Regions from separate parts of the Bacillus paramycoides genome, predicted to be linked through region 3. Evidence: riboswitches for the same ligand, from Rfam matches in the RefSeq annotation. Region 3 holds a riboswitch; each other region holds the start of a gene.
What was found. Region 3 has a riboswitch for S-adenosylmethionine ahead of AAG068_RS02135 (cyclase family protein). Riboswitches for the same ligand answer to the same signal wherever they lie in the genome.
Positions count from the first base shown of each region.

Region 1: it holds a riboswitch for S-adenosylmethionine, as region 3 does, so the genes downstream of both, AAG068_RS16415 (hypothetical protein) here and AAG068_RS02135 (cyclase family protein) in region 3, are expected to answer to the same signal.
Region 2: it holds a riboswitch for S-adenosylmethionine, as region 3 does, so the genes downstream of both, metK (methionine adenosyltransferase) here and AAG068_RS02135 (cyclase family protein) in region 3, are expected to answer to the same signal.
Region 4: it holds a riboswitch for S-adenosylmethionine, as region 3 does, so the genes downstream of both, AAG068_RS24990 (methionine ABC transporter ATP-binding protein) here and AAG068_RS02135 (cyclase family protein) in region 3, are expected to answer to the same signal.

Region 1 is NZ_CP152427.1:3,191,895-3,200,265, reverse strand. It holds gene AAG068_RS16445 (DUF4430 domain-containing protein) at 1-786, shown strand, start outside; gene AAG068_RS16440 (energy-coupling factor transporter transmembrane component T) at 809-1,687, shown strand; gene AAG068_RS16435 (ABC transporter ATP-binding protein) at 1,660-3,321, shown strand; gene AAG068_RS16430 (ECF transporter S component) at 3,294-3,995, shown strand; gene AAG068_RS16425 (YwiC-like family protein) at 4,180-4,902, shown strand; gene AAG068_RS16420 (hypothetical protein) at 4,935-5,126, opposite strand; SAM riboswitch class I at 5,249-5,347, shown strand; gene AAG068_RS16415 (hypothetical protein) at 5,448-5,705, shown strand; gene AAG068_RS16410 (SWIM zinc finger family protein) at 5,959-6,348, shown strand; partial or broken gene AAG068_RS16405 (NAD(P)H-dependent oxidoreductase) at 6,372-6,539, shown strand; gene AAG068_RS16400 (group-specific protein) at 6,550-6,903, shown strand; gene AAG068_RS16395 (short-chain fatty acid transporter) at 6,944-8,290, opposite strand.
Region 2 is NZ_CP152427.1:4,593,419-4,601,789, reverse strand. It holds gene AAG068_RS23880 (DMT family transporter) at 1-619, shown strand, start outside; gene AAG068_RS23875 (hypothetical protein) at 648-869, opposite strand; gene AAG068_RS23870 (ATP synthase subunit I) at 1,148-1,531, shown strand; gene AAG068_RS23865 (hypothetical protein) at 1,788-1,985, opposite strand; gene pckA (phosphoenolpyruvate carboxykinase (ATP)) at 2,259-3,845, opposite strand; SAM riboswitch class I at 4,074-4,195, shown strand; gene metK (methionine adenosyltransferase) at 4,365-5,564, shown strand; gene AAG068_RS23850 (hypothetical protein) at 5,609-5,785, opposite strand; gene AAG068_RS23845 (hypothetical protein) at 5,792-5,971, opposite strand; gene AAG068_RS23840 (MogA/MoaB family molybdenum cofactor biosynthesis protein) at 6,210-6,719, shown strand; gene AAG068_RS23835 (molybdenum cofactor guanylyltransferase) at 6,716-7,318, shown strand; gene AAG068_RS23830 (glycosyltransferase family 4 protein) at 7,601-8,371, opposite strand, start outside.
Region 3 is NZ_CP152427.1:396,786-405,156, reverse strand. It holds gene AAG068_RS02155 (FAD-dependent oxidoreductase) at 428-1,954, shown strand; gene AAG068_RS02150 (MFS transporter) at 2,098-3,399, shown strand; gene AAG068_RS02145 (nucleotidyltransferase domain-containing protein) at 3,414-4,196, opposite strand; gene AAG068_RS02140 (PRK06851 family protein) at 4,317-5,426, opposite strand; SAM riboswitch class I at 5,576-5,688, shown strand; gene AAG068_RS02135 (cyclase family protein) at 5,774-6,406, shown strand; gene AAG068_RS02130 (hypothetical protein) at 6,434-6,814, opposite strand; partial or broken gene AAG068_RS02125 (ATP-binding protein) at 7,076-7,269, opposite strand; gene AAG068_RS02120 (hypothetical protein) at 7,359-7,487, opposite strand; gene AAG068_RS02115 (S-adenosylmethionine decarboxylase related protein) at 7,544-8,371, opposite strand, start outside.
Region 4 is NZ_CP152427.1:4,775,157-4,783,527, forward strand. It holds gene sufS (cysteine desulfurase SufS) at 1-508, opposite strand, end outside; gene sufD (Fe-S cluster assembly protein SufD) at 508-1,800, opposite strand; gene sufC (Fe-S cluster assembly ATPase SufC) at 1,816-2,601, opposite strand; gene metQ (methionine ABC transporter substrate-binding lipoprotein MetQ) at 2,840-3,652, opposite strand; gene AAG068_RS24985 (methionine ABC transporter permease) at 3,676-4,341, opposite strand; gene AAG068_RS24990 (methionine ABC transporter ATP-binding protein) at 4,334-5,359, opposite strand; SAM riboswitch class I at 5,659-5,766, opposite strand; gene AAG068_RS24995 (hypothetical protein) at 5,892-6,236, opposite strand; gene AAG068_RS25000 (thioredoxin family protein) at 6,391-6,699, opposite strand; gene AAG068_RS25005 (toprim domain-containing protein) at 6,703-7,047, opposite strand; gene AAG068_RS25010 (hypothetical protein) at 7,115-7,264, shown strand; gene gcvH (glycine cleavage system protein GcvH) at 7,425-7,808, opposite strand; gene AAG068_RS25020 (arsenate reductase family protein) at 7,850-8,215, opposite strand.

The DNA.
Region 1 (8,371 bases), 2.5 Mb from region 3:
GCCGGATGTGAAGAGGCAGCTGTAAAGCCTGAGAAGAAAGTAGAACCAAAGCAAGAAGAGGTAGCAAAACAAGAAGAGAAAAAAGATGAAGCGACACCGGAAGAAAAGCCGGAGGAAAAACAAGCTGAACAAGAGAAAAATAAGCAAGACGAACAGAAAGAGAAACAAGAACAAAAAGTAGAAGAGAAGCCGAAAGAAGAAAAGCCACAGGCACAACCGGAAGTAAAGAAAGAAGAAAAACCTCAGGAACAGCCTGTCGCTACTAAGCAACCAGAACAACAAAAAGCACAAGAAGAGAAACAACAGCAGCAACAACCGAAAGCACCAGAAGTAAAAGAAGAAGCTAAGGTTGTGAATCAGCCGAAAGAAACACCGAAGCAGGAGCAGAAGGTTGATCCGAATAAAGAGAAACAAGTAACTGTACCAACGCCACCCACACCGGTACCAGATCCAGTACCGCCAGTGCCAGATCCAGTAATACCAAAACCAAAACAAGTCACGATCTCAGTAAAAGGTGATAAAGGGTACTTATTAGGTGCGAGAAAAATGGATGTACAAGAAGGCGATACTGTTTATAAAGTATTGCAACGTACAGGTTTAGATGTGGATGCAATGGGCTCTAAAGGTGATATTTATGTAAAAGGTATTAATGATTTATATGAAAAAGATATTACAGATACTAGTGGATGGAAATATCGTGTGAACGGTGCGTTTCCAAACCATAGTGCAGGTGTAGTAACAGTTAAACCAGGAGATACAATTGAGTGGGTGTATGTATTAAAATAAGAAAGGCATTCGGTAAAGGACTATGAAAATAAGTTTTGCTTCTTTACATCCTTTTGTGAATTTTTTCTATTATATCGGGGTGATGATACTATGTATGATGTGTCTTCATCCTCTTTTTTTAATTGGGGCAATACTATTAATCGTTATAATTAATGTGATGCAAGGGAATAGCGAAAAGATAAGAAAGATGTTACCGAGCACAATTGTTTTCTTTTTTATGGTCATTTTATTTAATTCGTTATTAACACATAGAGGTCGAACTACGTTATTTTGGTTAGGTGATAGCCGCATTAAGCTTGAGGCGATTATGTTTGGAGTAGTAATGGGATTATTACTAGTTGCGATTATGTTTACGTTTGCTTCGTATAATGATATTATTTCAAGTCATAAATTTTTATATTTGTTTTCTAGAATTTCACCGAAAGTAGCATTGTTAACGATGATTACAGTGAGGTTTGTTCCTTTATTTATGAGGCGATTACAGAAAATAACACTCGTCCAAAAGACAAAAGGTGTACAAGTAGATGCAGGTTCCATAGTGGAACGGGTGAAAAATGGTATGCAGTTGCTGCAAGTATTATTAATTTGTTCGTTAGAAGATGCATTGCAAACAGCTGATTCTATGCAAGCGCGTGGGTTTGGTGTAACGAAGCGTACGACATATATTCGGTATAGAATGGAAAGACGCGACTGGTACACACTCAGTTATTTAACGATTCTATTTATAATTGCTATTATATGTAGTACGTATGGCGGAGGAAAGTTAATCATATATCCGAAAGTCGAATCTATTCTATTTCAGCAATACGATGGAGTGATGTTTGGTGTATTTATGATGTTTATTAGTCTACCAATTATAATGGAAGGAAGGGAATGGATATGGTGGCGCATGCAGAAATAAACAATTTATCATTTGTATATGCTGATGAAAACGAATATGCGTTACAGCATATTTCTCTTTCTATTCAAAAAGGAGAGTTTATTACACTTGCCGGCGGATCAGGATCCGGGAAGACGACTTTATTAAAACATTTTAAAAAGGAATTACTTCCAATTGGTACACGCTCAGGAGAAATTTTTTATGATGATGTTTTATTAGAGGAAGTACCTGATTTATTATCTGCACAAGAAATTGGCATGGTATTTCAAAATCCAGAAAATCAGCTCGTAATGGATACGGTCATTCAAGAATTAGCATTTTCTTTAGAAAATATCGGATTACCATCACATATTATTCAAAAACGAATAGCAGAGCTTATTAGCTTCTTAGGATTTCAAGATTTATTGCACCAATCTGTTCATACGTTATCTGGCGGGCAAAAGCAGCTTGTCAATTTAGCTGCGGTATTAGTTATGCAGCCGAAATTATTATTATTAGATGAACCGACGGCGCAGTTAGATCCCATTGCTGCGAAAGAGTTTTTAGGATTGTTAAAACGTATTAACGAAGAACTTGGCATTACGATTGTGTTAAGTGAACATCGTTTAGATGAAGTGATCCCACTTGCTACGCGCGTTATTTGTATGAATAATGGTCAAATCGTGTATGATGGAAATCCTAAAACGGTTATCGCGAACATGTGGGAAGTAGAAAAATTCCGTCCATTTATTCCGCAAATTCCAAGATTGTTTTTAGAGTGGAATGCAAAAGATATTCCCTTTACAGTGCGAGAAGCGCAAATGAAACTGAATAATTTTTCAGAGATATCATATGTGAATGAGCCAATAGCACAAAGTGAAAAGCACGAAGTTATTTTAAGTGCAGAGCATATTTCGTTCCAATATGAAAAAAATAGTCCACTTATTTTACGAGATTTAACTGTATCGATTGAAAAAGGAAAATGGGCAGCTCTCGTTGGGAAAAATGGTACAGGTAAGTCTACACTGTTAACGCTTTTAGCTGGATTGCAAAAAGCGAGAAGAGGGAAAGTAAAGTGGAATGGGAAAGTGATACATAAAATTGATTCGAAAGAACGATTTAAAAGTATTGGGTATGTATCGCAGCATCCATATTATCATTTTACATTTGATACAGTGTGGGATGAGGTGTATGAACGTGCACGTGAATTATACGGAGAACGAGGAAAAGAAATAGCAGAAGATGTGCTAAAACAATTTTGGTTATATTCGCTTAAAGAACGCCACCCGCATGATTGTAGCGGGGGAGAACAACAATTACTCGCGTTATGTACAACGTTATTATCAAAGCCGACTTTATTATTACTTGATGAACCGACAAAGGGATTAGATCCATGGAAGAAAGAACGAGTAGGAGAGCTATTTAGGAAGTTGCAAAAAGAAGGTACAACAATTGTAATGGCAACGCATGATATTGAGTTTGCAGCGAAATACGTTGATCAATGTATGATGTTATTTGACGGAGCAGTTATTATGAATGATGCACCGAAAGAATTTTTTAGTGGTAACTTCTTTTATACAACATCTATTAATCGATTCATTCGAAAAGAGTTGCCATATGCATTAACGTGGGAGGATGTGTACGAAGCGTGTCCAAACGATATGTTGCATTCATAATATGTATTTTTGCAGTAATAATAGGCACATTACTCTTTACGACACTTATCATGGACGGTTATTACATGTTAAGTAGTTTGTTTTTATTAGTTGTTATTATGTTACCGTTCTATATTCGTTTTGAAAGAAAGGCGTTTGTTTCACGTGAAATTGTTCTCGTTGCTGTGTTAGCAGCAATTGCAGCAGTTAGCCGCGTACCATTTTCTCTTTTACCAAGTGTACAGCCGACTTCTTTTGTCATTATCGTTTCTGCGATTGTGTTTGGGAGTGAAACTGGTTTTATGATCGGGGCAACAGCGGCCATCGTATCTAACATTTTTTTAGGACAAGGTCCGTGGACGCCGTGGCAAATGTTTTCTTGGGGCATGATTGGTTTTATAGCTGGATTATTACGTAATACATTTTTAATGAAAAAGCTATGGGGAAGACTTCTATACGGATTGTTTGTTGGATTTTTATTTGGCTGGATTATGAACTTATGGGGGCTTCTCGGGTTTATACGTGAGGCAACGTGGGAAGCTGTTATTTCGTATTATATCGCAAGTTTTTATTTCGATTTGAGCCATGCGATTTCAAATGTTATTTTCTTACTATTATTTAGTACGTCTTGGATTACGATTCTTACGAGATTCAAAAAGAAATATGGCATATTAGATAAGCATAACATGGCATAGAAAAGCATACTCATATAAGGTAGGGTCGCGACTTACATATTCGTTTGCCTCTTTCATGCTTCTTACATATTGTAAGGAGCATTTTTTATTGTCAAAAAATTGATCCAATATACTTCCGTTATTATATAAGATTATTTGTATAATAGTAGGTGAGAAATGTTTTCGAAGAGGAGGTGTATAGTTAATGAAGTTAGTTATTCCGAAGCAACACGGTGCATGGGCTATGCTCGTTATACCATTTCTATTAAGTGTCATACTTGGGAAACCTACTATGTATCATGTTCCGTTGTTTTTAGCTTGGTTCTTTATCTATTTAGCTACGTATCCATTTCTTACGTACATAAAGCAAAGACGAAAAAAAAAGTATTTACATGCTGCAATTGTATATTTTATCATCGCATTTATATTTGGGATGATTTCTCTATTATATGAATGGCGCATTCTTTTATTCGTAGTATTCATGATCCCATTATTTATAGTAAATATGTATTACGCTCGTCAAAAAAATGAAAGAGCATTACTAAATGACATCAGTGCAATTATTGTTTTCTGTATTGGTGGTTTAGTTAGTTATTATTTTTCAATGAAACTTATAGATAAAACAGCATTATTTATTGCGCTTATTTCATTTTTATATTTTTTAGGAAGTACGTTTTATGTGAAAACGATGATACGCGAGAAAAATAATCCGAAGTATCGCCTTATATCATGGGGTTATCATATTCTATTAACAATCATTGTATTTGCTATTAATCCCTGGTGCTCCCTTATTTTTATACCGAGTGTCATTCGAGCAATTATGTTGTACGGTAAAAAGATTTCTATTATAAAAGTAGGGGTTTTAGAAATTGCTAATTCTGTATATTTTTTAATCATAACGGCAATAATTATGAAGTATGCCATTTGAAAAAACTTCCCACCTTATGATGGGAAGTTTTTTCAATCTTGTTCTAAAATGTGAACGGTGTAATCACAGCGTTGAATAGCTTGTTCGATCGCATAAAGAGATTGTTCAATACGTGCGCGATTAAAGTCTTTTTCAACAGTTTGTAGTGCTGCTTCTAAACAATGTTTTGCTTCTTGTAATGATTGAAAAGAATCTTGTACATATCCGCGAGCATTTTCGTGCATTTCATAATCCTCCTTGCATGTTCATATATGTATAGTATGAACAGTAAGAAGCAAAATATAATTTGTTATATTTGTTTGACAATTAAAATGAAATTACGTATAGTAAGAATTAAGTGAATATTTTCTTATCCAGAGAGGTGGAGGGACTGGCCCGATGAAACCCAGCAACCGCGATGCAGGTGCTAATTCCAGCAGAACAAATTTGTTCTGGGAGATAAGACGAAGATATATACGTAACTTCTTCTTATCGGAGAGGTTTTTTTATTGCAAAAAAACCGATTACGAAAATTTATATTAAGAAGAAAGGGGTTGCGAAGTACTGTGACACTCGAAAAATACGTAAAACTGCGTAGTACAGTTTATGAATATATGATAGAGCAAGATAAGCCAATATCATTGTTAGATATTCAAGAACATATCGTTTCGCATCATGAAGGAAAATTCACGAAAAAGATGTTACATCAATTTTATTTATCAAGACTATTAGATGAACTGAAACTGGATGGGAAAATCACATTAGCTGATGAATATCTCTATACTGAAAAAGGGGTATTTTATAAGGCGAGAAAAGGGAGCTAAGCTCTCTTTTTTTTGAAGTATGTAGAGTAAAAGACTGCTTAAGCAGCCTGATACAGGGAATGGTGTTGAGTGTGTAGTGTCAAAGATTGAATATGCCTGAAAGAGGCAATTCATATCGGCTGCAAATGAAAAGAGACACCTTCGCCGAATAGGTGTCAGTCGTTTTGTCATATAGGCTTGCTATTTGACAGTTATTAGAATAACATGCAGGGGTTGTGGAAGTCAAAAGGGAATTAAAGGAAGAGGTGCTATTATGTACGCTTACTTATTACATGATATAACAAAATGGATTCCTAAGTACATTATGGATCAAGGGTATGAATATTATGAAGAAGGACATGTAGATGATGTTGAAATACAAGGCAAGAAAATATTTGCTTTCGTTACTGGAAATGCAGGAAACTATGAAGTGATTATTGATCTTGAAGACTTTACAGAAAGTAGCTGCGAATGTCCATATGAAAACTATTGTAAGCATATGGCGGCAGTTGTTTATGATATTCAAGGTGCTGGTGAGAGTACAGTGAAAGAGAAACTGAAAGATTTAGAAAAGGAAGAGTTACTTACCGTATTAAATCGTTTATTACAAAGTTCGAAAAACATGCAAATTGTAGAGCAGATGTTAAAGAAGGGGAAACTTTAACTTATAGAGGGAGTTGTTTTGTAGTGAATGTATTAATTGTATACGCTCATCCTAGTCCTTCAAGTTTTAACGCAGCGATTTTAAAGCATGTGCAAAAAGGGTTACAAGAAACAGATCATTCAGTTACGGTACTTAATTTATATAAAGAACAATTTGATCCCGTCCTTGTATTTAATGAAGAGAAGAAAAGGCTCGTACGTTATGAATGAAATGAAACGTATTATAAATTGTTGTAATTATGATAATAAACTTTTTCGTACATATATTAATTGCTTAATCCAATTGAAGAAATGTAGTGAAACGTTTCAACAAATACAGATTCAATTAAGAAATGATTATTTAATAAGAGGAATTTGTGAAAGAGAAGTGGATGAGTTAGTAAGAGGAAGTAAAGAGTATGAAGCGTATTTTCTCCCTAAAGCGTTACAATGGAATTTCCTTAAGAAAAATCCACATTTAATTGAACAAGTATGTGGAGATTTTTTTGCATTTGAGGCATTACATCTTACGGAGATAGAGTGGGAGAATGTGATAAATTGCATGGGAAATAAATAATTTATTATGTAAGAAAGCTAGTATAAAACTAGCTTTTCGTTTAAATAAATAAGAAACATAGACTAATGATAAATCCTGCATATAGTAAGTTAACAACGCAAAATCCCATAATGTCACGAGCACCTAAACCAGCTATCGCTAATGCGGGTAATGCCCAGAAAGGTTGAATTAAATTTGTCCAAGCATCGCCCCACGCAATTGCCATTGCTGTTTTTGCTGCAGGTACACCAAGTTCAGCGCCAGCAGGAATCATAATTGGTGCTTGCACGGCCCATTGACCGCCACCAGATGGAACGAAAATATTAACGATGCCAGCACTTAAAAAAGTAAAGAGCGGGAAAGTCGTTTCGTTTGAAATGCTAATAAAGAAATTCGAAATAGCTCCTCCAAGTGAAAGTCCTTCACTATTTGCTCCAATCATCATCCCCATAATTCCTGCATAAAACGGAAATTGAAGTAAAATACCAGAAGCACTTTTCGTAGAATCTGAAAAAGCGCGAATATATTGAATCGGAGTACGGTGGAAAATAAGTCCAGCAATTAATAACATAAAAATCACGATATCTAGCGTAAGGTTAAAGCCTTTCGTATAAAAGTAATTGAAAATATAGATAAGACCTAACAAGCCAACGCAAAGTGTAATAATGATGCTATTTTCCATTTTTTCAGCGAACGTATTGTTTCCTACTTCTTGAGCGGCAGCTTCTTCATGGAATACGCTAGGATTTACAGTTATCGTATGTTTTTCATCTGGATGCATCGCTTTATTAATGAGAGGCATTGTAACAAGAAAAATAATAACTGGTACAAGTGCGTATGGTGAGAATAACGTTTCTGTTATTGGAATCGCTTCTTTAATACTTCCAGCTGTCGTTTTAATTAACGTTTCACCGCCAGTTGCTAACGTAAGAGGAATAGAAGCAGAAAGCCCCGCATGCCAAATGAGAAATCCAGAGTAGGAAGAGGCAATGGCTAGTCTATAATCTAATCCTTCCAACTGCCTTGCTACTTCTTTTGCATATAATACAGATACAACAATACCAAATCCCCAGTTTATGTATGCCCCTAGTAAACTAACGATTGAAATGGCAATAATACCTTGTCCATTCGTTTTCGGTAATCTTGCAGCTTTCGTTAATCCTTTTTTAATAAGAGGCGCGTTTGCTAAAGCAGATCCTGTCACGAGTACAAGTGCCATTTGCATAGAAAAGGCGAGAAGTCCCCAAATACCATCACCCCAATGAGTGATCATCTCGACCGGCGTTTGGTGAGTCGCAAACATGCCGAAGAAGATAACAAAAACAGTTAATAAACATGATAAAATAAACGGTTCTGGCAAGAAACGTTGCACTAAGGCGACGCAACCATTTGTAAAAGAACGAAACAAAATAGATCAACCTCCTTATGTATGTTTATTACAATTATTCGAGGTTGTTTCGTTCATAACCTTTTGAATTTAGAAAATTCT
Region 2 (8,371 bases), 1.1 Mb from region 3:
CTCTTTACTCATTTCTATTTCACCTATTTTTACAACTGTATTTGCGATTTTCTTGAAACAAGAAAAGTTTTCTTCTCGAAAACTTATCGGTTCTATCATTGCTTTTGGTGGTGCAGCATTAGTTTTAGCAGCAGGACATTCACTTGCTAGTTCTTTTTACGGGAATGGGATTGGACTGATTACATCAATATGCTGGGGGCTTTATCCTATTTTAGCAAGTCCATTAATTAAAAAATATTCAGCACTACGTGTTACCGCGTGGTCAGCCTTAGTTGGTGCAATTCCGCTTTTATTGTTAAGTGGACCGTATGTATTTATAATGCCATTTCATATTACACACGGAATGACACTATTCGCCTTACTATATTCTATTTTCTTTGTAACAGTATTCGGTTTAGTTATGTGGTATGTTGGTGTTCAAAAAATTGGAGCGTCACATACGATGGTATACATGTATATAACGCCTCTTGTAGCTGTTTTATTTGCAGCTGTATGGGCAAATGAATATGTATCGTTTCAACAAATAATCGGTGGAATTATTATTTTCTTCGGTCTATGGTTTGTGAAATCGGAGAAAGTAAATGTACATTATGCTGCGGGAGAACCTATATCAAAATAGGAAAACAGATCACCTATGATCTGCTTTCCTATTTTTTTATTTTTGGTAAGAAGACGAGAAATAAGATAGCAGTAATAAGTGGAATTAAGTTTAAAAATGGGATGCGGAAGAGTGTGATAAGAATAATACCTGGAAGAAGAACACCGAGGACAGCGTAGAAAATACTATGATTTTTCGTGTACCAATACAATGAAAGTCCAATAAGTGCAGGGATAATGAGGTGAATGAGAGCCATTAAAAAATAAATCATTAGACGCCCCCTTTATTTGTGTGCTTATTACATCATATCCGTATGTTCATAGATTGATATCACTTTTTTCATAAATGGACGAAAAAAGTTTGGAAAAACGTCACAAATTATGAGAATATGATGTTTGAAATCTTGTATAATATTATTTTCTAAAAACATTTAAACAACATAAACATACTGTTTATGTTGTTTTTAATTTGGGTGAAATGGGTTTAAGGAATATGGATTTGAAAGAAAATTTTGTTGGATAGATCAGAACTAACGAAGAGAGGTACAGCATGATTAGTATGTCATTAAGGTCGTTTAAAATTCAATCGTATTATTTACTAGGTTTTCTTGTACTAGGATGGATGGTAACGCCGTTTTCAGCACATTTTCTAGGTGCAGGAATTGGGCTTATCGTAAGTATGTATTGTGTTTGGCTTTTAGGGAGACGAATTGAGAAGCTTGGAGATAGTATCGTAAAGAAAACTAAAGCACCGACGCTCGGTATGTTTAACCGTTTTGCCGCTGCTATTTTAGGTGCTATTATTATGTACGAAATTGAGCACCATATGGTTATGTGGGCATTTGCAGTAGGGATTATGGGCGGTTATTTCTTAATTGTTGTTAATTTAGGATACTATAGCATGAAAGATGAGAAAGAATTAACGAAGAATTAAAAAGATAAAAAGATAAAAGACTTCTTTTTAGATGGAATAGATGATCCAGCCACGGATAGAAGCGGTCGGGGCCTTTTTTAGCCCCATGTGGTGTGAAACCAGAGAGATGTAGCGAGTAGGGATATAATTTATATATTCGAATCCGTAATTTGGCTATGTGAAAATCGGTTTATTCTGGGATAAATGATGATATTATAACAGGAAGTGTAACTTTGCATAAAATGCAGGTTTCCGCTTCCATTAAGTTAACATGAAATTACGTATTAGTATGACTTTGACGTTCTTTAAAAAAGTTGGATATAACACAACAAATTATTCCGGTCATTAGAATAATATATTTTATCGTTTCACTTGTATGTTGAAATAAATTAACGTTAAGCATTACAAGTCCCCAAAATAGTTGGATCGCTCCGTAACTGAATAAAATTTTTCCTGTACGAGAAAAATTTTTCATAGGTCTCACCCTTTCCTGTATATGTAAATTGTATCATAAAAAAACTGAAAACGAATGATTATAAAATGAATTTTCTGTAATTTATCGAGATAAGTCATAGATGAAGAGAGAAGATATAGAAAGAAGCTTACGTATAAAACGTAAGCTTCTTTTTTATGTAAGTGTGTATAAACCGTTAAGCCGCATTGGGTTTTGTCGGTGAGTACGCGAAACTTTGCGGTTACACGACACTTATTCATATGAGTAAGGGGTATTCCAACAGAAAGTTTGTACTTAAGCGATTGGACCGCCTAAGTTAATAATATCTTCAGAAACGCTGTCGAACTTTTTGAAGTTCGCTTTGAACTCGTTCGCAAGCTCGATTGCTTTTGCTTTGTAAGCAGCTTTATCAGCCCAAGTTTGTTCAGGCATTAACACTTCGTCAGGTACACCTGGTACGTGAAGTGGAACTTCAAGACCGAAGATATCATGTTTAGCTGTTTCAGTTTTTGCAAGTTCACCGCTTAATGCTGCTTGAATCATTGCACGAGTGTAACCTAAGTTCATACGTTTACCAACGCCGTATTCGCCACCAGTCCAGCCAGTGTTTACTAAGAATACTTTCGCATCGTGCTTCTCGATTTTTTCACCAAGCATTTCAGCATAGCGAGATGCTTCAAGTGGTAAGAATGGTGAACCGAAGCAAGTTGAGAATGTTGCTTGCGGAGATGTAACGCCGCGCTCTGTTCCTGCTAGTTTACTAGTGTAACCACTTAAGAAATGGTACATAGCTTGTTCTTTTGATAACTTACTGATTGGAGGCAATACGCCAGATGCATCAGCAGTTAAGAAAATGATTGTATTTGGGTGTCCAGCAACACTTGGCAGTACGATATTGTCGATCGCATGCATAGGGTATGCAGCACGAGTATTTTCTGTTAAAGTAGTATCGTTGTAGTCTGCGATACGCGTTTGGTTATTAATGATAACGTTTTCTAAAACAGATCCAAATTTGATTGCATCGAAAATTTGTGGTTCTTTCTCGTGAGAAAGGTTTACACATTTTGCATAGCAACCGCCTTCAATATTGAATACACCGTTATCAGACCAACCATGCTCATCATCACCGATTAATTTACGGTTTGGATCAGCAGATAATGTTGTTTTACCTGTTCCAGATAAACCGAAGAATAGTGCTACGTCGCCTTCTTCACCTACGTTTGCAGAGCAATGCATAGAAAGAATATCTTGTTCAGGTAATAAGAAGTTCATAATAGAGAAGATTGATTTCTTCATTTCTCCAGCGTATTCTGTACCACCAATTAGTACGATACGTTTTTCGAATGAAACCATAATGAATGCTTCAGAGTTTGTACCGTCAACAGCTGGATCAGCCTTGAAGTTCGGCGCAGAAACAATTGTGAACTCTGATTCATGAGTTGTTAATTCTTCTTCAGTTGGACGAATGAATAATTGATGTACAAATAGATTGTGCCATGCATATTCATTAATAACTTGAATTGGTAGGCGATAATTGCGGTCAGCGCCTGCAAATCCTTTGAAGACGAATAACTCTTCTTTCTCTTTTAAGTATTCTAAAACTTTTGTATATAATTTATTAAAATGTTCTTCAGAAATCGGTTGATTCACTGCTCCCCAAGCAATTTTGTCAGCAACCGATGCTTCTTTCACAATAAATTTATCTTTAGGAGAACGTCCTGTATATTTTCCTGTTGAAGCAGAAACGGCACCAGTAGAAGTTAATTTCCCTTCATTTCGCATTAATACTTTTTCCACTAATTGCGGAACACTTAGTTGAATCTGTGCATTGCTTCCGTTCAATAATTCGTGTAAACCAATTTGGACATTCACAGTACTCATATTTATATACCATCCTTTTCATTTAATGAAATATTTCTCGTAATCCCCAACAAGAGTATAACACAATTATATAAATAATGTATACTATTTATTTCTTTTTGTTTGTGTGAATACATTATTTCCTTATTAATATTTCATTTTAGGCGTATTGAGAAAAACTTTCAGGAAAATGTGAATATTAATTGACAAATGAATAGCATTTCTTTAGTATAGGTTGGGACGGATACTCTCTTATCCCGAGCTGGCGGAGGGACAGGCCCGATGAAGCCCAGCAACCTCACTTGTAGTGGTAAATACAGGTGAATAGGTGCTAAAACCTGTGCGAGGCTACAGGTCTCGAACGATAAGAGCGAAGGGCAAAAAGCAGTATGCAAGTAGCAAATTAAACCTTTCCTCTATATAAAGTAGGAAAGGTTTTTCTGTATGCTTGTGTGGGAGAATAAATGTATGTCGCAATCTGTGGCAAATTAAGGATGAGTTCCGTACAATATATACAATTACTGTAGGGAGGTTTACCACATGACAAAAAAACGTCATCTGTTCACATCTGAGTCTGTAACTGAAGGACATCCAGATAAAATTTGTGACCAAATTTCTGATTCAATTTTAGATGCGATCTTATCAAAGGACGCAAATGCACGTGTAGCTTGTGAAACAACTGTAACAACTGGTTTAGTATTGGTAGCGGGGGAAATTACGACTTCTACTTACGTAGACATTCCAAAAATCGTTCGTGAAACAATTCAAGGTATTGGTTACACACGCGCAAAATACGGATTCGATGCAGAAACTTGTGCAGTTTTAACATCTATCGATGAGCAATCTGCTGACATCGCTATGGGTGTTGACCAAGCGCTAGAAGCACGCGAAGGTCAAATGACTGACGCTGAGATTGAGGCAATTGGTGCAGGAGACCAAGGTTTAATGTTTGGTTTCGCATGTAATGAAACACAAGAGTTAATGCCACTTCCAATCTCGCTTGCTCACAAATTAGCTCGCCGTTTAACTGAAGTACGTAAAAATGATACATTATCATACCTACGTCCAGATGGAAAAACGCAAGTTACAGTTGAGTATGATGAAAATGGTAAACCAGTACGTGTTGATACTATCGTAATTTCTACACAACATCACCCAGATGTTACATGGGAAGAAATCGATCGCGACTTAAAAGAGCACGTAATTAAAGCTGTAGTACCAGCAGAATTAATCGATGGAGAAACGAAATTCTTCATTAACCCAACTGGTCGCTTCGTAATTGGTGGACCACAAGGTGATGCTGGTTTAACAGGACGTAAAATCATCGTTGATACTTACGGTGGATACGCTCGCCACGGTGGCGGTGCATTCTCTGGTAAAGATGCAACGAAAGTTGACCGTTCTGCAGCATATGCAGCTCGTTATGTTGCGAAAAACATCGTAGCAGCTGGTCTTGCTGAGAAAGCAGAAGTACAACTTGCATACGCAATTGGTGTAGCGCAACCAGTATCAATTTCAGTTGATACATTCAGCACTGGTAAAGTATCTGAAGACGTACTAGTAGAACTAGTTCGTAACAACTTCGATCTTCGCCCAGCTGGTATTATTAAAATGCTAGACTTACGTCGCCCAATTTACAAACAAACAGCAGCTTACGGCCACTTCGGACGTACTGATGTAGATCTAACATGGGAACGTACAGACAAAGCTGCAGCTTTAAAAGAGCAAGCTGGTCTATAATATATGAAAAAAAGCTTTGCGCTCACGGCGCAAAGCTTTTTTTATTACGTTTTATTTACGACTTGGATGCACGAACCACAATAAACTTCTCCATCTAGCTCAATGTACTTTTTCATATTTGTCATACCACTTGCCGGAAATGGCATATGAATCCACGCTTTTTCATATGTTTGTATTTCTTTCCCGCATGATTTACAAAGGATTGGTTTCCTCTTGAACATATGTAATTATCCTTTCATTTGACGTACTTTGCCTGCGCAAAAGGCACTGCTTAGTAAAAATAGTGTTGCGAATATAATGCTTACGAATGTAGCGTATGGAATTGCACCTTTTAGAGAAAAGCCGACAGTAATGGAAGCGACGAATAAGAGGATGAATGTTGTTGTTAGTTTTTTATAAAGTTCCATAGTGAGTGAACCTCCAAATTATTTTGTAATTTAAAATGAAATCTACTATGTGGAAAATATAAGAGAATTTAAAGAATAGCTAATGATGTGTAGTCTAGGAGTATAAGAAAATATATTTTCCTTTTTGTGGTTGTATATACTTATATTGTATCATGGTGTATTAACGGCTTCATACATAATTGTGTAAAGGTAGGTATGATAAAATGAAGAAAAGACTTTAGGAAAGGGAAGATATAAAATGAGCGTAATCGAACATAAAAAACAAGCACCGAAAGAAGTGCGTTGCAAAATCGTAACAATCTCCGATACACGTACAGAAGAGACGGACAAGAGTGGACAACTATTACATGAATTATTAAAAGAAGCAGGGCATACAGTGACCTCTTATGAAATTGTAAAAGATGATAAAGAAAGTATTCAGCAAGCGGTGTTAGCTGGTTATCATCGGGAAGATGTTGATGTCGTGTTAACAAATGGCGGTACTGGTATTACGAAACGTGATGTGACGATTGAAGCGGTATCAGCGTTATTAGATAAAGAAATTGTCGGGTTTGGTGAGTTGTTCCGCATGATTAGTTATTTGGAGGATATCGGAAGCAGCGCGATGTTAAGTAGAGCAATTGGCGGTACAATTGGGCGCAAAGTTGTCTTTTCCATGCCAGGGTCTAGCGGAGCGGTTCGTCTTGCGATGAATAAATTAATTTTACCGGAATTAGGTCATATTACATTTGAGCTGCATCGCCAATGAGTAAGTATGCTGGAATTGTATTAGCGGGCGGTATGTCGAGTCGATTCGGTGAGCCGAAAGCGTTAGCGAGCTGGCAAGGTAGTACTTTTATAGAGCATATTTTGAAAGTGATGACAACTATGTTGCAAGAAGTTGTGGTCATTAGTCATTCTGATCTAAAAGAGCGAGTAGAGCAACTCGTACAAGTTCCTGTTATAGAAGATATTCCGCATTATAAAGGAAATGGCCCACTTGCTGGAATTGTATCAGGAATGGAATATATAGAAGCAGATTGGTATGCTATTATGCCTTGCGATGCGCCAAATGTTTCACAAGAATGGTTTACCATTTTGCTAGAGCAAACGAGCAATGAATATGATGCGGTTGTACCTATTATTAATGGAAGAAAACAACCGTTACTTGCAGCGTACCATAACCGTGTGAAAGAAAGAATTTATACTTTGCTTCAGGAAGAAAAAAGAAGTATGGGCCAGCTTTTATCACAATGTAATGTGAAATATATTGCTGGTGAAGATGTACAAGCGAATGCGGATTGGTTTATAAATGTGAATACGAAAGAAGAATATGTGCAGGCTCAAAAAGACCTTTCAAATGAATGAAAGGTTTTTTGGTATACAGAAATTGGGGAACAATTACTGTATAAAGGTATGTGAGTAAGTTGATTTTAAGGGGAATTTCTTAAAATCACTATACAGTTAAAATACTGTATAACCATATATTAATTTTTATGGGTTTTTATTACAAGTATGTTTAGTTATGTTTATTTTTGATATAATGAATATAGAAATAAAACAATGTTTAGCCTTATGTATCATTTATGAAACTAAAATTTATAACTGTGTAATAAACTCCCTTCGTCTAGTTGAAGGGAGTTCTTCTGTTTAAGCGAGTAATTCTGATGCGGTGTGCTGAAGGACTTCTTCATATTGGTCAAGTAAGCCACGAAAAATTTCATCCCAGCTTTTTGTTTTAGCATAAGAAGAAGCCGCTATGCCCATTTGTATAAGTTGCTCTTCATTTCGCAATAAAGAATGGATGGATGATAGAAATGAATCCGCATGTTTGGGCGGGCAAAGAATTCCTGTTTTTCCATCTGTAATAATATTTTTAACCCCACCACTATTTGCACCGATGACAGGTGTACCGCATGCAAGTGATTCGAGTACGACATTTCCGAACGTTTCAGTAGCAGATGGAAATATCATGATGTTAGAACAAGCATATGCTTCAGCTAAATCCTTACCTTGTAAATATCCAGTAAAAGTGACATTTGCTTTCGGAACAGCTTCACGTAAATTTGTTGCTAGAGGACCGTCTCCTGCGATGAGCCAATGAATGTCATTTCGAGTATGCGCTGTTTTCACGATAAGGTGTTGCAACGTATCAATATCTTTTTCAGGGGCAATCCGTCCAACATAGGAAAGGACATACTTGGCTGTAATATTATATTTTTTTCGGAATAGGTCTGTATTGTAAGATGGATGAAAGAGTGTGCAATCTACACCACGTCCCCATATGGAAAGGGCTTGAAAGCCTTTATTTTTTAGTTGGTGTAACGTTTCAAAGGAAGGAACGAAATTTTTTTGCATATGACTATGAAACCATTTTAAATAGTTCCAAAGCATATGAGAGAGAAATTCGATTTTGTAATA
Region 3 (8,371 bases):
AAACATTTCTCTTTTTACTCTCTATCAACCTTTCCACATGATGAATCATATCAATAGAATTTCCATATTGTCAACAACTTTTATGACCTAGTAATAAAAGTTGGTTATATTTTTATAATTATACTTTATTTCACTAAAGAAAAAACATAGATTCTATAAGGTTTTATCCATTATCTATATACATACACTCATATACTATAGACCCTAACTTATTCAAGAATTCTCTGTGTAAACAACAAATAAACCCACCTGAATCTAGCTTTACACAACACCTATCTCTTCATACCGACAACATCAAATAATTATATTAAAATAATTAAATCTTTCTTTTAATAAAAATAGGCTCTCTCTAAAACAGCACACATGAATTTCATATCTTATGGAAATATTAAAAGGAAAATTGTTCTAAAATCGGGAGGTTTCTATAATGACAAGCGATACATTTCCACAATTCCCATTATCTTATTGGATTGAATCTACTCAAATCCCTGCTTTTCCCCCTTTATCCGAAAATGTAAAGACGAAAGTCGCTGTTATCGGTGCTGGTATTACAGGTATTACTACTGCTTATTTACTTGCGAAAGAAGGCATCGATGTTGTTTTAATTGATTCTGGTCTTATTTTAAACGGAACAACAGGGCATACAACAGCAAAGGTAACAGCTCAACATGATTTAATTTATGATGAATTAATAAATCATTTCGGTTTGGAAAAAGCCGGGCTTTACTATGAAGCAAATAATCATGCTCTACAATTTATTAATGAAACTGTGCAAACATATAAAATCGACTGTAATTTTTCAAATGAAGATTCATATTTATATACAACTACTGATAATGGATTAAGAAATTTATCGAAAGAATATGAAGCCTATCAAAAATTAAATATACCTTGTGACTATGTTCAATCTCTATCGATTCCAATTCCAGTACAATCTGCACTTGTCATGAAAAATCAAGCACAATTCCATCCCCTTCTTTATTTGAAAACACTTTTAGAAAAGTTTGTGGAGATGGGCGGAAAAGTTTATGAACAAACTACAGCTATTGATGTAGAAAAGGGTGATTATCCACAAGTCATTACAAAGGGCGGACATCGCATCACTTGTGAATATGTTGTCTCTTGTTCACATTTTCCTTTTTATGATGCGAATAGCTTTTTCTTTACGCGAATGTACGCAGAACGCTCTTATGCTCTTGCTATTAAAGCAAAAACAGATTATCCAGGTGGCATGTATTTAAGTATTGATGATCCAAAACGCTCCTTACGCTACACAACAAACAATGGGGAAAAATTAATTTTAATTGGCGGAGAAAGTCATAAAACAGGACAAGGAATAAACACGATGCTTCATTACGAAGCACTTTATTCTTTTGCGGAAGCAACGTTTGGAATAGATGAAGTTCCTTATAGATGGTCAGCACAAGATTTAATCACGCTAGATAAGCTCCCTTATATTGGACATATTAACGAGAGCAATCCAAATATATTTGTTGCAACTGGATATCGTAAATGGGGAATGACAACTGGAACTGCTGCCGCTCATTTACTGAAGGATTCCATTCTAAAAGTACACAGTCCATATAAAGAACTGTATGCACCTTCACGCTTCCATGCAAATCCAGATATAAAAACGTTCCTCTCCCAAAACCTTGATGTTGCGAAACATTTAATTGAAGGAAAGATTGAAACTGCATTACGTAAACCAGAAGATCTCGAAGTTGGTGAAGGATCTGTCGTACATGTTAACGGGAAACGAGCAGGTGCTTATAAGGACAAAGATGGAAAATTACATATTGTCGATACAACTTGTACACATCTCGGCTGCGAAGTTGAATGGAATAATGGTGATTGTACTTGGGACTGTCCTTGCCACGGTTCACGCTTTTCAATTGAGGGAGATGTTATTGAAGGTCCGGCAGATCAACCGTTAAAACGAGTTGATAATGAGTAAACAAATAAAGAAGTTCAACAGGTTTTCTGTTGAACTTCTTTATTTGTTATAAAACCTTTTCAGCTAAATTACGGTACAGGAAGGAAAATATTAACATCAAATAAAATAATATATTCATCTACAAATTAAAAGGGGGGAATATTATGCAACCTTCAGCTCCACCTCATCTAGAATCTACAGAAACTATCTTTTCGAGCTCTATTACAAAACTTGTTGTTTTTATTTGTTGGTTAGCCATTCTAGCTGATGGATATGATTTAGGTATTTACGGTGCCGTTCTGCCAAAGCTCCTAGAAGACAAAAGCTGGGCACTTTCACCGGCACACGCTGGTACAATTGCTAGCTATGCTTTATTTGGTATGTTTATTGGGGCTATTCTAGTTGGAACCATTACAGATCTAATTGGACGAAAATGGACGCTTATATGCTGTTTAGCACTTTTTTCTATCACAATGGGTCTAGCTGCACTTGCACCTTCTCCCGAATTATTTGGTTTATCTCGGTTTATCGGAGGAATCGGATTAGGTGGTGTTATTCCAACAGCTTCAGCACTTACCGTTGAATATTCACCAAAAAAGCGACAATCTTTTATTTATGCTCTTATGTTTACTGGCTATCCTTTAGGGATCGTATTAGGCGCTATTTTGTCTATGTTTATGTTAGAAGATTTCGGATGGAGAACTATGTTTGGCATCGGAATGATTCCACTGCTCCTCATTCCTTTCATTATTCGTTATTTACCTGAGTCCATTCAATTTTTATTATCACGTAATCGCCAGGAAGAAGTAGACAAAATCCTTCATCGTTTTCAAATTGAATTCCATAAAAACGATGAAACTCATCAACCCCCACCTAATATACGAAAAAAAAATGGATTCCTTACTTTATTCTCAAAAGAATACAGAAAAGCAACGCTGCTTTTTTGGATCACTTATATAATGGGAATGTTTTTAATATATGGTTTAAATACTTGGTTACCGCAGATGATGCGCCAAGCAGGATACCCTCTTGGATCTAGTTTATCATTTCTACTTATGTTAAATATTACTGCCGCTATCGGTGCATTATTTGCTGGAGCAATCGCCGATCGTATAGGAGCTAAAATTGTTATTAGCATCTCCTATCTTATGGCAGCAATATGTATTGGACTATTAACAATTAAACCATCTGTTACAATCATCTATCTTTTAATTGGTCTTGCTGGAATTGGATCAGTTGGCATTACTCAGATATTAAATGCATATGTAACACAATACTTCCCATCCCATATCCGGGCTACTTCCTTAGGATGGGGACTTGGACTTGGCCGAGTTGGTGCAATTGCTGGTCCTATTCTTGTCGGTATTATTATGACAATGCAATACGACTTAGCATGGAATTTTTACTTATTCTCATTTGCCGGTCTCCTTGCAGCAATATCTGTTTTCTTTATTCCTACAAAATAAAACAGAGCACAATCTTACTTGTGTTCTGTTTCATATACTGCAAACAACATATCTCGAAACAACGTATTTAAACTCTCTATATCAATTCCTGATCCCTTTTCAATTCCTTTTACATATTGCTGATAGTAATGAATTTGCTCTTCTAAAAATTGATTCAACACCTCAATTTTTAATCCAATATCTAGCTCAGTACCTGCCTTTTTCTTTATTAACAATTGTTCAATTTCATCTAATACGCTACGTTCTAATGATAATTCTGTAATCAATCGATCGAATTCTACAGGTGGTAAAGTCTCTTTCTCCTCTAGCCACTTACAAGCTAAAATAGGACGTAATACGTAGAAGTACTTTTTCAACTTTACATTCTCACCTTGCAAAAATTCCCGATAATTTTTTGATGCCATATGTAAGTAATGATATATCGTTGCTTTTGGGTCAAAATCCTTTTCACTCATTTGTTGAAGTTGTTCTGGAAAATTAGAGCTTTTCGAATAAAAAATTGGTGATCGAATCCACTCGAGTAAAGCTGGATTTGACTTTGCGAATAGCTGTAATGCCTTTTTAATATCCCATCCGCTTATATCTAAATCATCACTAATCGGGTATTCAATTACATCTCGTTTATCATGAATTGATAAATACCATTCTACCGGATGTATATAAACGAATCTAACATCATAATCACTGTCTTTCGATGGAAATCCCCAAGCACGACTCCCTGATTCTACTGCAAATAAAATTTTCACATCATTCTCTTTTTCAATTCTGTCTAACTCTAACTTAATTTTTTCTCTCATTTCATACCCTCTCCATTTTTTGATTATTTCCTTGGAAATTCGACAAATATACTACTAAGTTTACTCCATACTAAAATAGCTGTCAGAAAATTCCCGACAGCTTGTCAAAACCTCTTATTTTTACTTGTTCTTTTCTGTTACACTAACCGCAATTCGTTCAAACTCTTTTTGAATCTCCTCTTTATATACATCTACTTTTGAAAAATCCATAGCAGCAATATAAATTCGTTCCAATTTATCACGAACTGATTTTGCCTTTGCTAAGAAAGACATCGCTTCATTCATTTTTGCTTTATATTGAATCGACACATCACGAATTTCTGTCGCATATTTTTCATCTGTCCCTGGTGTCACGATCAAGGCATACATATCTATAATTTCATCACCTTCGCGGCTCGGAAAATACTCATGTGGCGCAGTGCTATCAAAAATTGCAAATCCTAATTCTCTTACGATCACCATATCAAGACTCTTTGGATCAAATCCACAATGATATACTTCAACTTCAAATCCTTTTTCTTCTGCTGCCTTAGCTAATTTTTTGAGCATTGTTGATTTTCCAGAGCCAGGGCGTCCTTTTATAAAATAACGATGTGATAATCCCTCTGTTAAATTAGGAACAAAATCAACTGCACCTTTCGGTGTAGCTGCCCCTAAAAAGCGATGTTTCACAAGCGATTGTTTCCCAACTTTATCTGTAAATAATTTCTGAATGAGCTGATCTGTTAGTTCATTTGCTTTATCAAAATTAATATTATCAATATATATTTTCTCCCACTCATCATGTATAACTAATGCCTCGTTAAAACGAGCGTAAGCAGCTTGAAAAGCTTTGCTTGCTTCTGAAACAAATCTTTCAATTTCCACCTTCTGCTTTCTTAATTTATCTGAATCCCAAGCAACACCTAAATTGATATACTCCTCGACAACTCCTGGCATTTTCGGCTCAATAACATGCGGTGATGTTCCATCAACAATTCCTACTTTTAACTTCGGGATAATGACACCATCAACCGATTTATTATCAGAAGAACAGTGTAAAAATTCAATATCATATCCCTTTTCAACCCATTCACGACCTATTGCCTTAATTAAAGAAGATTTTCCCGTTCCAGGTCCACCCTTTAAAATAAATAATCTGTTTAGTCCTTTTAAATTCTCTTCGTATAAATTATGAAATCCTCTAGCTGTATTTCCACCAGCATAATAATTCAATACATTCCCTGTCACTGCACTCACTCCTTCGCAGCATTCTATTTACATAAGCTACAATATGCGAGCAACTTTATTTAGGTGAATACCTATTTTGTGTTGCGCAGAAAAAGGAAATGAATTACAATTTTGTTATCACGAAAATTCCGAACTTTAAATTGAATATACCTTTATCAAGAGAGGCAGAGGGACCGGCCCTTTGAAGCCCAGCAACCTCAGTTTATACAAACTGAATAGGTGCTAATTCCTGCAAAATGCATTGCATTTTGAAAGATAAAACGTAACTATTGTGTGCAAAACTCATCTTTCTTGACTATGAAAGGTGAGTTTTTTATATTTCAAAACATATATTGGGGGTATTTAAAGTGAAAGTAATTGACCTATCGCAAACATTTGAAAACAATATGTCTCAATTTCCTGGAACACCAAAAATCAATTTAGAAGCCATTACAAGTGTTGAAGAGACAGGCTATCAAGTTACAGATTTTCATTCTGTCGTTCATGTTGGTACGCATTGTGATGCTCCTGCTCATTTCATTTCAGGCGCAACGACTATTGATCAATTGCCCCTAGATCAATTTGTAGGTGAAGCTGTTCTTATCGATGTAACTCATGTACAAGAACGAAAACTACCTAAAGAAGTATTACACAACGCTGACATAAAAGAAGGTGATATTGTCATTTTCCATTCCAATCTATCTACTAAATGGAATACAGAAGCATATGAGAAAGAAGCTTTTTATCTTTCTGAAGAATTAGCTGAAGAACTCGTTCAATTAAAAGTAAAATCTGTCGGTTTAGATTTCATCTCTCCTGATGAGGTAACGACAGAAACATCGCCAATTCATCACATACTACTTGGGAATAATATTTATTTAATCGAAAACTTAACAAACTTAGATGCCATTCACACGAAACGTTTCTTTTTCTCAGCAGCACCTTTAAAAATTAAAAATAGCGACGGTGCTTTCGCAAGAGCATTCGCTGTAATTTTTTAAACAAACTATACAAAAAAGCAAAGATCATCATTGACCTTTGCTTCTATTTTTTTTATTTAAACTAAGAAAGAATTGCTCAACACGAGGACGTAACCAAGCTAAATAATCTTTCTCTTTCTTCTTTGTACAAGCTATTTCTTCCCCATCTACCATTCCGACAAGCTCTAGCTCTAACAGTTGCCTCGTAAATGCTAACATATTTATTTCTTCGTCGGGATACTCTTCTTTTAATTTCTCCTCAATTTCCCCTAATAAAAAACCGTCACGCATCATTGCCAATGCATCAATCCAAAGTGGCGGCATTTCATATTTTTCTCCTGTAATTGTATCTTTTACAATATAATTCTTTTGCTCTTTTCGAAATTGAATCGTGTGTAAGCATACAGTCGAATTTAATGTTAATTCCATCATACCACCTCTTTCATAATATCTGCATAGAAAAAAGGATGCGCGTGCACCCCTTCTTTTTCTAACACTACCGAACCGTTACATGAATAACAAATCTCATGTCGATATTTTCCTCCATTATAAACGAAGTATTTTATAAAAAAAACCCTTCTTGAAACATTTTATAAAATGTTTATATTTACACAACAAGAACACTTTTCTGAAAAATATTTTCTTCTAGCACATTATACTGTCGGTAAAGAAATTTCCACTTTCGTTCCTACTCCCATCTACTTGCAATTGAAATTTCACTCTATATTGTGCTGCATAACTTTCCACAAGCTGTACAACATATAAAAGGAGTTCCCGTATATTACATCATTCATAATTCCCGTTATTTCTTTCACTTTCTTATAACATAATATCTTATCGGCAGGACTTCTTTCTTTTTGTATTTGTGTAAATCCTTTTAAAGCTCCTCTTTCCTCATATATCTAGCATTTAAAGTTGTTCATATAAAGTGAAACTTTAATCAGGGGGGTTTTTGTCCATCCCCCACTGATTATTAGCCCTCACCAATCGGGCTTTTACGGGCAGTTCCTCCATCTAACTTCTTCGCTTCCGCTGAATTTTGAAGTGGCGGTCTTACTGCCCGGCAAATAGCGGGATAAACATGAACTTGCTTTCGGGGCAATATGTAACCTTATAACGCTAAAAGGAAGGAGATTTCCCCTTCCTTTTCATCACAACTTATATCCACCTTACCCGATCATGCAGCAATCCATCCGTAAAGTCATTTCCACCAACTACAAAATCATTCATATATAAATTCAAATATTCTCCATACTTACTTTCTGTATTTAATAATAATTCCTCTACATAATAAGCACCTTGTTTAAAGTTATCGAACAGCAAACTACACAAGCCAGCATAAATTCCGCATCCTACTTGGAAGTAAGTTGCATTCGTTTTATATTTATGAAAAACTTGACTGCTATTCATTACGTTATACATATATGTCTCGCTATTTTCATAAACGAGTAATACACCGACTAGATCCTCGCCAGCAATCTCTTCTTCGGCTGGATTAAATACTTTACGATTCCAGTTCCATAAATCTTCTACCTTATCTAAATTTTGCCTAATTATATTTGTTGTATACTCATTAATTCGGTAAAGAAACCCAACTTCCATGTTAAAGTTTTTCCCTAAAATTAAAACTTCCTCATGTGGCATTAAACAACCATAGAACTCTTTCTCCCCTAACTTTACTTTATACTCTGAAGCATATACATCTTCATAAAAATAAAGAGGACGATGATGACTCATATACATCGGATAACTCCATATCGCTTCATCTAAAAATCGCTCTACTGCCCATGAAGCATAAAGTGTATGAGGCTTTATAAGTGCTGCATCATGTAAAAATGACGTATCATGTTCTACTATATAACATGCTTTTGGCTTTTCATTTGGACGTTCCTTCATAAGTTCAACAACCATCCATTGAACAACACCTGGATTCATACCTGAGCCTATAATTGCTTTTGTATTTGTAAATTTCTCTTTTTCCTTCTC
Region 4 (8,371 bases), 910 kb from region 3:
GCATAATAGAAACGATTTTTGTATTCGGTGTAACTGTTTGACGAACATCTTCTAAAGAAATTGTACCGTCTGGTTGAAGCGGAAGGTATTTTAAAGTTGCACCAGTTTTCTTCGCAACTTGCTGCCACGGAATGATGTTACTATGGTGCTCCATGTAAGAAATAACGATTTCATCGCCTTCTTTTACATTCTCAAGACCATAGCTAGCCGCTACTGTATTTAATGCAGTTGTCGTTCCGCGCGTGAAAATAATCTCTTCCATTGATTTCGCGTTAATAAACTTACGAACTTTCTCGCGTGCACCTTCATACGCGTCGGTAGCTTTCGTACCGAGCGTATGAACACCGCGATGCACGTTAGAATTATATTCTTTATAGTAACGTTCTAACGTTTCAATGACTTGAATTGGTTTTTGAGAAGTTGCTGCACTATCGAAATAAACAAGTTGTTTGCCGTTCACTTTTTGATCAAGAATTGGAAACTGTTTGCGTATTTCATGAATATTCATTAGCGAACTTTCCTTTCAATTACCTCAACAAGCTGTGCCTTTACTCCTTCAATTGGAAGCTCATTAACTACAGGTGCTAAGAATCCATGGATGACTAAACGTTCTGCTTCGCGTTTTGGAATACCACGGCTCATCAAGTAGTATAGTTGGACTGGATCTACGCGACCTACTGAAGCTGCGTGACCTGCCATTACATCATCTTCGTCGATTAGAAGAATTGGGTTTGCATCACCGCGTGCTTTTTCATCTAACATAAGAACGCGAGAAGATTGTTGTGCATTTGATTTAGATGCACCGTGTTCAATCTTACCAATTCCGTTAAAGATAGATGTTGCACTATCTTTTTGTACACCGTGTTTTAAAATCCAACCTTCAGAGTGTTTACCGAAGTGAACAACTTTAGTTGTAAAGTTTTGTGTTTGGTTACCACGACCAATTGTTACTGTTTTCGTATCAGCATATGAACCGTCGCCCATTAAGTTTGTAACGTTCTCTGAGATTGTGTTTCCGTCATTCATAAGGCCTAGAGCCCAATCAATGCGGCCGTCGCGTCCTACTGTGCCGCGGCGGTTAACGTAAGTTGTTACGTCTTTTGCTAATAGATCAACCGCACCGAATTTCACTTGTGCGCCTTGTTCCACGATTACTTCTGCTACGATATTTGCAATACCTTTAGCATTTTCATTTGCAACGTAGTTTTCCACATAAGTTGCAGTACTGTTCGCATCAGCTACGAATAATACGTGGTTATATACGTTAGCTTCTTCGCCGTCTACTAAGAATACAGCTTGAAGTGGGGTTTCAAGAACAACGTTTTTCGGAACATATACGAATGCACCGCCGTTGATTAATGCAGCATGAAGTGCAGTTAGACGATGCTCGTCTACTTTCACGCCGTCTTTCATTAAGTACTTTTGTACTAGCTCAGCGTGCTCAGTTGCAGCTGTTACGATGTCTGTAAAAATAACACCTTTTTCTTTTGCTTCGTCTGCTAAAGAAACGAATGCAGTTGTACCAGTGCGTTGTACTAATACGCTGTTGTTTTCATCGATTAAGTTTTTCACTGCTTCTGGAAGCTCTGTTAAAGAACTTACAGGCTCTTGCTTAGCAGCGTCGCCTTTTCCGATAAAGTCCCATTTTTCAATTTTCGTTTTATCAGGCGTTGGCATTGGAAGTTCAGTTGCTTGTGCAAGAGCTTGTAAGCGGAACTCAGTCAACCAAGCAGCTTCGTTTACTTCGCTTGCGCGTTGACGGATTGTTTCTTGATCGAAAGGTAATGTACCGATTGTCATGTTTATGCTCCTCTCTTACGCTTCTTGCTCTGTTGTTTCGTCTTCAATACCTAATTCTTTTTTAATCCAGTCGTAACCTTCAGCTTCTAGACGTTGTGCAAGCTCAGGGCCACCAGATTTAACGATACGACCGTTCATCATAACGTGAACGAAGTCTGGAGTGATGTAGTTTAATAAACGTTGGTAATGCGTAATCATTAGGCAACCGAACTCTTCACCGCGCATTTCGTTAATACCTTTAGATACAACTTTTAATGCATCGATATCAAGACCTGAGTCGATTTCGTCTAAGATTGCGATTTTTGGCTCAATCATCATTAATTGAAGAATTTCGTTACGTTTTTTCTCTCCACCAGAGAAACCTTCGTTTAAGTAACGTTGTGCCATTTCTGGATCCATTTCTAGGAATTCCATGTTTTTATCTAATGTACGGATAAATTTCATAAGAGAAATTTCATCGCCTTCTTCACGACGTGCGTTAATTGCAGAACGTAAGAAGTCAGCGTTTGTTACTCCGCTAATTTCACTTGGATATTGCATTGCTAGGAATAGACCTGCTTGCGCGCGCTCGTCTACTTCCATTTCTAATACATCTTCACCGTCGATGATGATGCTACCTTCTGTTACTTCATACTTTGGGTGACCCATAATTGCAGAAGATAAAGTTGATTTACCTGTTCCGTTAGGTCCCATAATTGCGTGGATTTCTCCACCTTTTACTTCAAGGTTTACACCTTTTAAAATTTCTTTGCCATCAATTGATACGTGTAAGTCTTTAACCGTTAATGTAGAACCAGCCATCTCAATACCTCCATTAATCCTATATATACATTTTAAAAATTCCTAAAACGTTCATATTCTCATTTTATTCTCATTCTAATTTTATATCAAATAAAATGATATCGCAAACGACGAAAAAAAGTAACAATTTTTTCACAAATGTATATAAGTATTTCATTTACATCTTTCTATGATACACCTTTCTTCTTATTTATATAAAGAAAAAAGAACTGGAAAATTACCAGTCCTTTCCTTCTATTTATTCACTTATCGGAAGTACAGCACCTTTATATTCTTTAGTAATAAAGTCTTGAATTTCTTTTGAATGCAATACTTCTACTAGCTCTTTAATCGCCTTTTTATCTTTATCACCTTTACGAACCACTACTACGTTTGCATATGGAGAATCATCACCTTCAATTGCAATTGCATCTTTTTCTGGGTTTAATTTCGCATCAATTGCATAGTTTGAGTTAATTAAAACAGCGTCGCCTTCTTTATTGTTATACACCTGTGGTAACAAACCAGGCTCAATATCCGTTTTGAACTTTAAGTTTTTCGGATTATCTGCAATATCTTTTGGAGTTGCACTAACTGGATCTACTCCGTCTTTAATTTTTAAAATGCCTTCTTTTTGTAAAATTGCTAAACCACGTCCATGGTCAGTAACGGAATTACTCATAATAATTGTCGCCCCGTCTGGAAGTTCTTTTAAGCTCTTATATTTTTGAGAGTATACACCAATTGGTTCAATATGAATTTTCCCCGCTATTTCAAAATCATATTTTTTATCTTTAATTTCTTTTTCTAAATACGGAATATGCTGGAAGTAGTTTGCATCTAGATCCTTATCCGCTAACGATTTATTTGGCAACACGTAATCTTGGAACTTTTTCACTTCTAATTCAATTCCTTTTTTCTCAAGTAACGGCTTTGCCTTTTCTAAAATTTCAGCGTGCGGTACGTTAGAAGCCCCCACAACTAATTTCTTTTCATCTTTATCTTTCCCGCCACAAGCAGCTAACCCAAAAATTGAAGTTGAAATAAGTGCTGTAAGTAATAATTTTTTCATTTGTAACATCCTCCCGTTTTTTATTATCGTTTATCTATTCGAACCGTTACACGATCACCAATCCACTGAATGAAAAATACAACTAGTAATACACAAATTGTCGCAACGATTGTTACATCGTTATTTCCTCGTTGGAATCCTTCTAAATATGCAAGTGTTCCAAGACCACCAGCACCAACAACTCCCGCCATTGCTGTATAGCCTACTAAAGCAATTGTCGTAACCGTAATACCAGATACTAATGCCGGTAACGATTCTGGAATTAACACTTTCAAAATAATTGTGCTTGTTTTTGCTCCCATTGCTTTTGAAGCTTCGATTACACCTTTATCAATTTCACGAAGTGCAATTTCAACCATTCTTGCGTAAAATGGTGCCGCTCCAATAATTAAAGCTGGCAACGCTGCACTTGCTCCAAGAATTGTTCCAAGCAAGATCTTTGTGAATGGGATTAATAAAATGATTAAAATAATAAACGGTATCGAACGGAATATATTTACGAACGCTCCAATCGCTGTGTTAACCGTCTTGTTTTCCCATAAATTATCTTTCGCTGTCATAAAGAGTAACAATCCTAAAATTAGTCCTAAAACAAATGTGGCAAGAGCAGCGATTGCCGTCATATATAACGTTTCACCAGTTGCTTCTAACATTTGATTCCAATCAACATTTGTGAGTAACTTATCCATGTGCAATCACCTCCAGCTCTACTTGATCTTGATGTATTCCCTCTATTGCTTGCTGAATCGCTGTTTCCTCACCATTTAAATGAACAACTAAACTACCGTAAGAACCGTCATTCGTTTGTGCGATATTTCCTTGCAAAATGCTAACTTCTATATCACTGCGTTGCATTAATCTTTGAAGTACTGGTCTTTCTACAGCTTCACCGATAAACTGCAAACGAACTACTTTACCATCTGGATATTTTTCAATTAAACTTTCAATCGTTTCATTTGTATCTTCAGAATCTGTTAATTGCTTTACAAATCGTTTTGTAATATCTTGCTGTGGATTACGGAATACATCAAGTACTGGACCCGTTTCTACAATCTTTCCTTTTTCCATTACCGCCACTCGATTACAAATCTTTCGAATCACGTGCATCTCATGTGTAATGAGTACAATTGTTAAACCGAGACGCTTATTAATATCTAATAATAAATCTAAAATTTGATCTGTCGTTTCTGGATCAAGAGCTGACGTTGCTTCATCACATAAAAGTACTTGCGGATTGTTAGCTAACGCTCTCGCAATACCAACACGTTGCTTTTGTCCTCCGCTCAGCTGAGATGGATACGCATCTCCTCTTCCTTCTAATCCAACAAGATGAATTAACTCATCCACGCGTTTTCTTCTCTTCGCCTTGTCAACACCTGCAATTTCAAGCGGGAACTCGATATTTTCGCGTACAGTTCGTGACCAAAGTAAGTTGAAATGCTGAAAAATCATTCCGATTTCTTGCCTTGCCTTACGAAGTTCACTTCCTGTAATTGCTGAAATCACACGATTTGCAATTGTAATTTGGCCAGAAGTTGGTTTCTCCAACTGATTGAACAATCTGATTAAAGAACTTTTCCCAGCGCCACTATATCCGATAACACCAAAGATTTCACCTTTGTCTATTTTTAAATTGGCGTTATCTACAGCAGTGACATCACCGCTTTTTGCTTTATATATTTTCTTTACATTCTCTAATAGAATCATGGTGTATCACCCCTTTTTTTAATAAAAAGCGTAAGCGGCTCGTTTAGAACAAGAGGACGCCCGAATCCCTGACGTAGAGGCGCTTTTTGCCTCATAGGAAGGGATGAAACGACCGACTGTTCTAGCCGCTGAAGCTAGATTTTGGGTCGACTCCGCAATTTTTTATGTTTAATGCGTGTAGTCCACCGGTATCACTACTTTTATTATTTGAATGTCCTCCACATTCAAACAATAAAAAAACCTTTCTGCTTTAGAGAAGCAGAAAGGTTTATGTGCGTATATAACAGCATTATCCCTCTCTCTCATCTCTCAAAGCATTTGCTTTGCAGGAATTGGCACCATTTCAACATAAGTTGACGGTTGCCGGGCTTCACAGGGCACAGTCCCTCCACCTCTCTTGATAAGAGAAATCAGATTACATTTTCGTCTGATTTGTAATTTATGAAATTGTCTATATTTTATGAATTGAATTGTATCAATATCCACACACCATGTCAACAGAAATTTTCGTAAAAAATGAACCTTCAGAATTTTAAGCCCCTACTGACATCGGTTTACATATGTGAAACATCGATTCGACTAATAGCATCGTTCGATATGTTCCCGAATATTGTACACGTCCATCGTTCATTAACATTTGCAATCGTACATTGCCGTTTACCAATTGTTTTACATCTTCTTCATCTACACAAACAATTTGCTCCGTCCCTATTTCCTCATGTAGCAGTTCTATATAATCTCTTGAAATTTGTAACGAATAACTTTCATCTCCAAAGCGGAAATTAACAGTTTTTTCTCCTTGTCTTAAAAGCGGCTCTAAATGATATTGACCATTAGCGTAATTTACAAATGATTGCAGCAAAGAATATAATTTCACCTTAAATCACATCCTTCATATCACTTTCTATTACACATACCATTCCCTCTTACTAAAGAGCAATCCTGTTACTTTCGCTCGACAAATACTGTAACCACCCTGCATCTCGACATATTTCCCAAGAAATATGTCGAGGCGGCAAAAACTTTGCCGCCTACTTTAATTCCGTATATAAATATTCAACCGAATGAAATGCATATATCTTCTTCATGAGTGTCCCATTTTCAAAAACAAGTAAACACGGCACACTTTCGATCCCATACTCTTTCGCTAAATGCGGAGCATAATTTAAATCTAACATTCCAATTTTCAAGTCTTCAATTGTCATCTCAACGACAGTTAACATTTTTTTTGCTAATTGGCATGTTCCACACATTGGAGTATATACATATAACACTGTTTTTTCTTCAGTCTCTATTAGGGCTGTTGCTTCGGCTCCTGTCCAGTCAATCACTTCTATCATTCCTTACCGTAAATATTCTGTATAAACGTCAATGTCAGCTCCCCATAGTACATTTGCTAAGTGTGAAGATGGCGCAGTTGCCACTTCTCGGTACGAGCGATCAATATAAATATGCTCTGCTTGCGGAAATTCTTTTCGAAATTGTTTCCTTAACTTTTCTCCAGCATCATCAGCATCCACAAGTACATACACTTCCTTATCAAAAAACTGATCAATGAGCTCATCCATTTTCGACAAACCAATTGTACCATTTGTACAAACAATTTCCACCGGTTCACGAATAATAGATTCAATCTTTCTTCTATCTGATTTACCTTCTACAATAATGACTTTTTCCACATAAATCATATGTCATCACCCGATCACCATATACTATACAACCTTTAACTTAGTATATAGTATATTCGTTATTTTCATGTTGTTTCCTGTTTATTTTTGCAAAAGAAAAGCGGAACCGGCTCGTTCAGATTGTGAGGGGGATGGAGCTTCTGACGTAAAGGCGCTTTTTGCCTTGCAGGAAGGAGCGAAGCCACCGAACAATCTAGCCGCTAGAGCTGGACAATAAAGAAAAGTGGAACCGACTGTTCAGATTACCAAGCCCATGAAACCTTACCAAAAAACGTTCATTCCCATAATAGCTTATTCATTTTCGCTCGATTTTAAATGTATTATGTAACACAAAATAAAAAAGGACAGCACAAAGGCTGTCCTTTAGTCGACTATAATTAGTCTTGGTTTGTCATTTCTGCATATTTTTCAGCAGTTAATAACTTCTCAACTTGGCTTGCATCAGAAAGTTCAACTTTAACCATCCATGCACCCTCGTATGGAGATTCGTTAACAAGTTCTGGTTGGTCACTTAATTCTTCGTTTACTGCTACAACTTTACCGCTTACAGGCGCGTATAACTCAGAAACTGTTTTAACAGATTCTACGCTTCCGAATGGCTCGTCAGCTTCAATTGTTGCACCTACTTCAGGAAGTTCAACGAATACGATATCGCCTAGCTCACCTTGTGCAAAGTGAGTAATACCGATAACAACTTCATTACCTTCAGTTTTTACCCATTCGTGTTCTTCAGAGTAACGTAAATTATTTGGAATGCTCATGACTGTACCTCCAGTGAATGTATTAATTATGTAAAAATACCTTATTGGTACTTTTTCCACACACTTTCAAACTGCTCTTCGTTAAAACCAAGTGTTACATTCGTTCCATCTGTTACAATTGGACGTTTAATCAACATGCCATCAGATGCTAAAAGCTCGTACATTTCGTCTTCACTTGCATCTTTTAACTTATCTTTCAGACCAAGTTCACGGTAACGCATTCCACTTGTATTAAAGAATTTTTTCAATGGTAATTCACTTTTTTCATGTAAATTACGTAAATCTTCTTTTGATGGTGGATTTTCAACAATATGAATCATCTCATATGCTACATCGTTTGCCTCAAACCATTTCTTTGCTTTTTGACATGTGCCACACTTTGGATATGAATAAAATGTTACTGTCATAAATTCACCTACTTTTTTACTAACCTTTACCTTTATCATATAGAAAACGTTTTATTATTTCAAACGATTATTCGCTAAACTTTTACTTATTTCGTGATAATTTTTAATAATCCTGCAAATTTTTCTTATTTTTCCGCCATTTGTTAAGAAAAAATA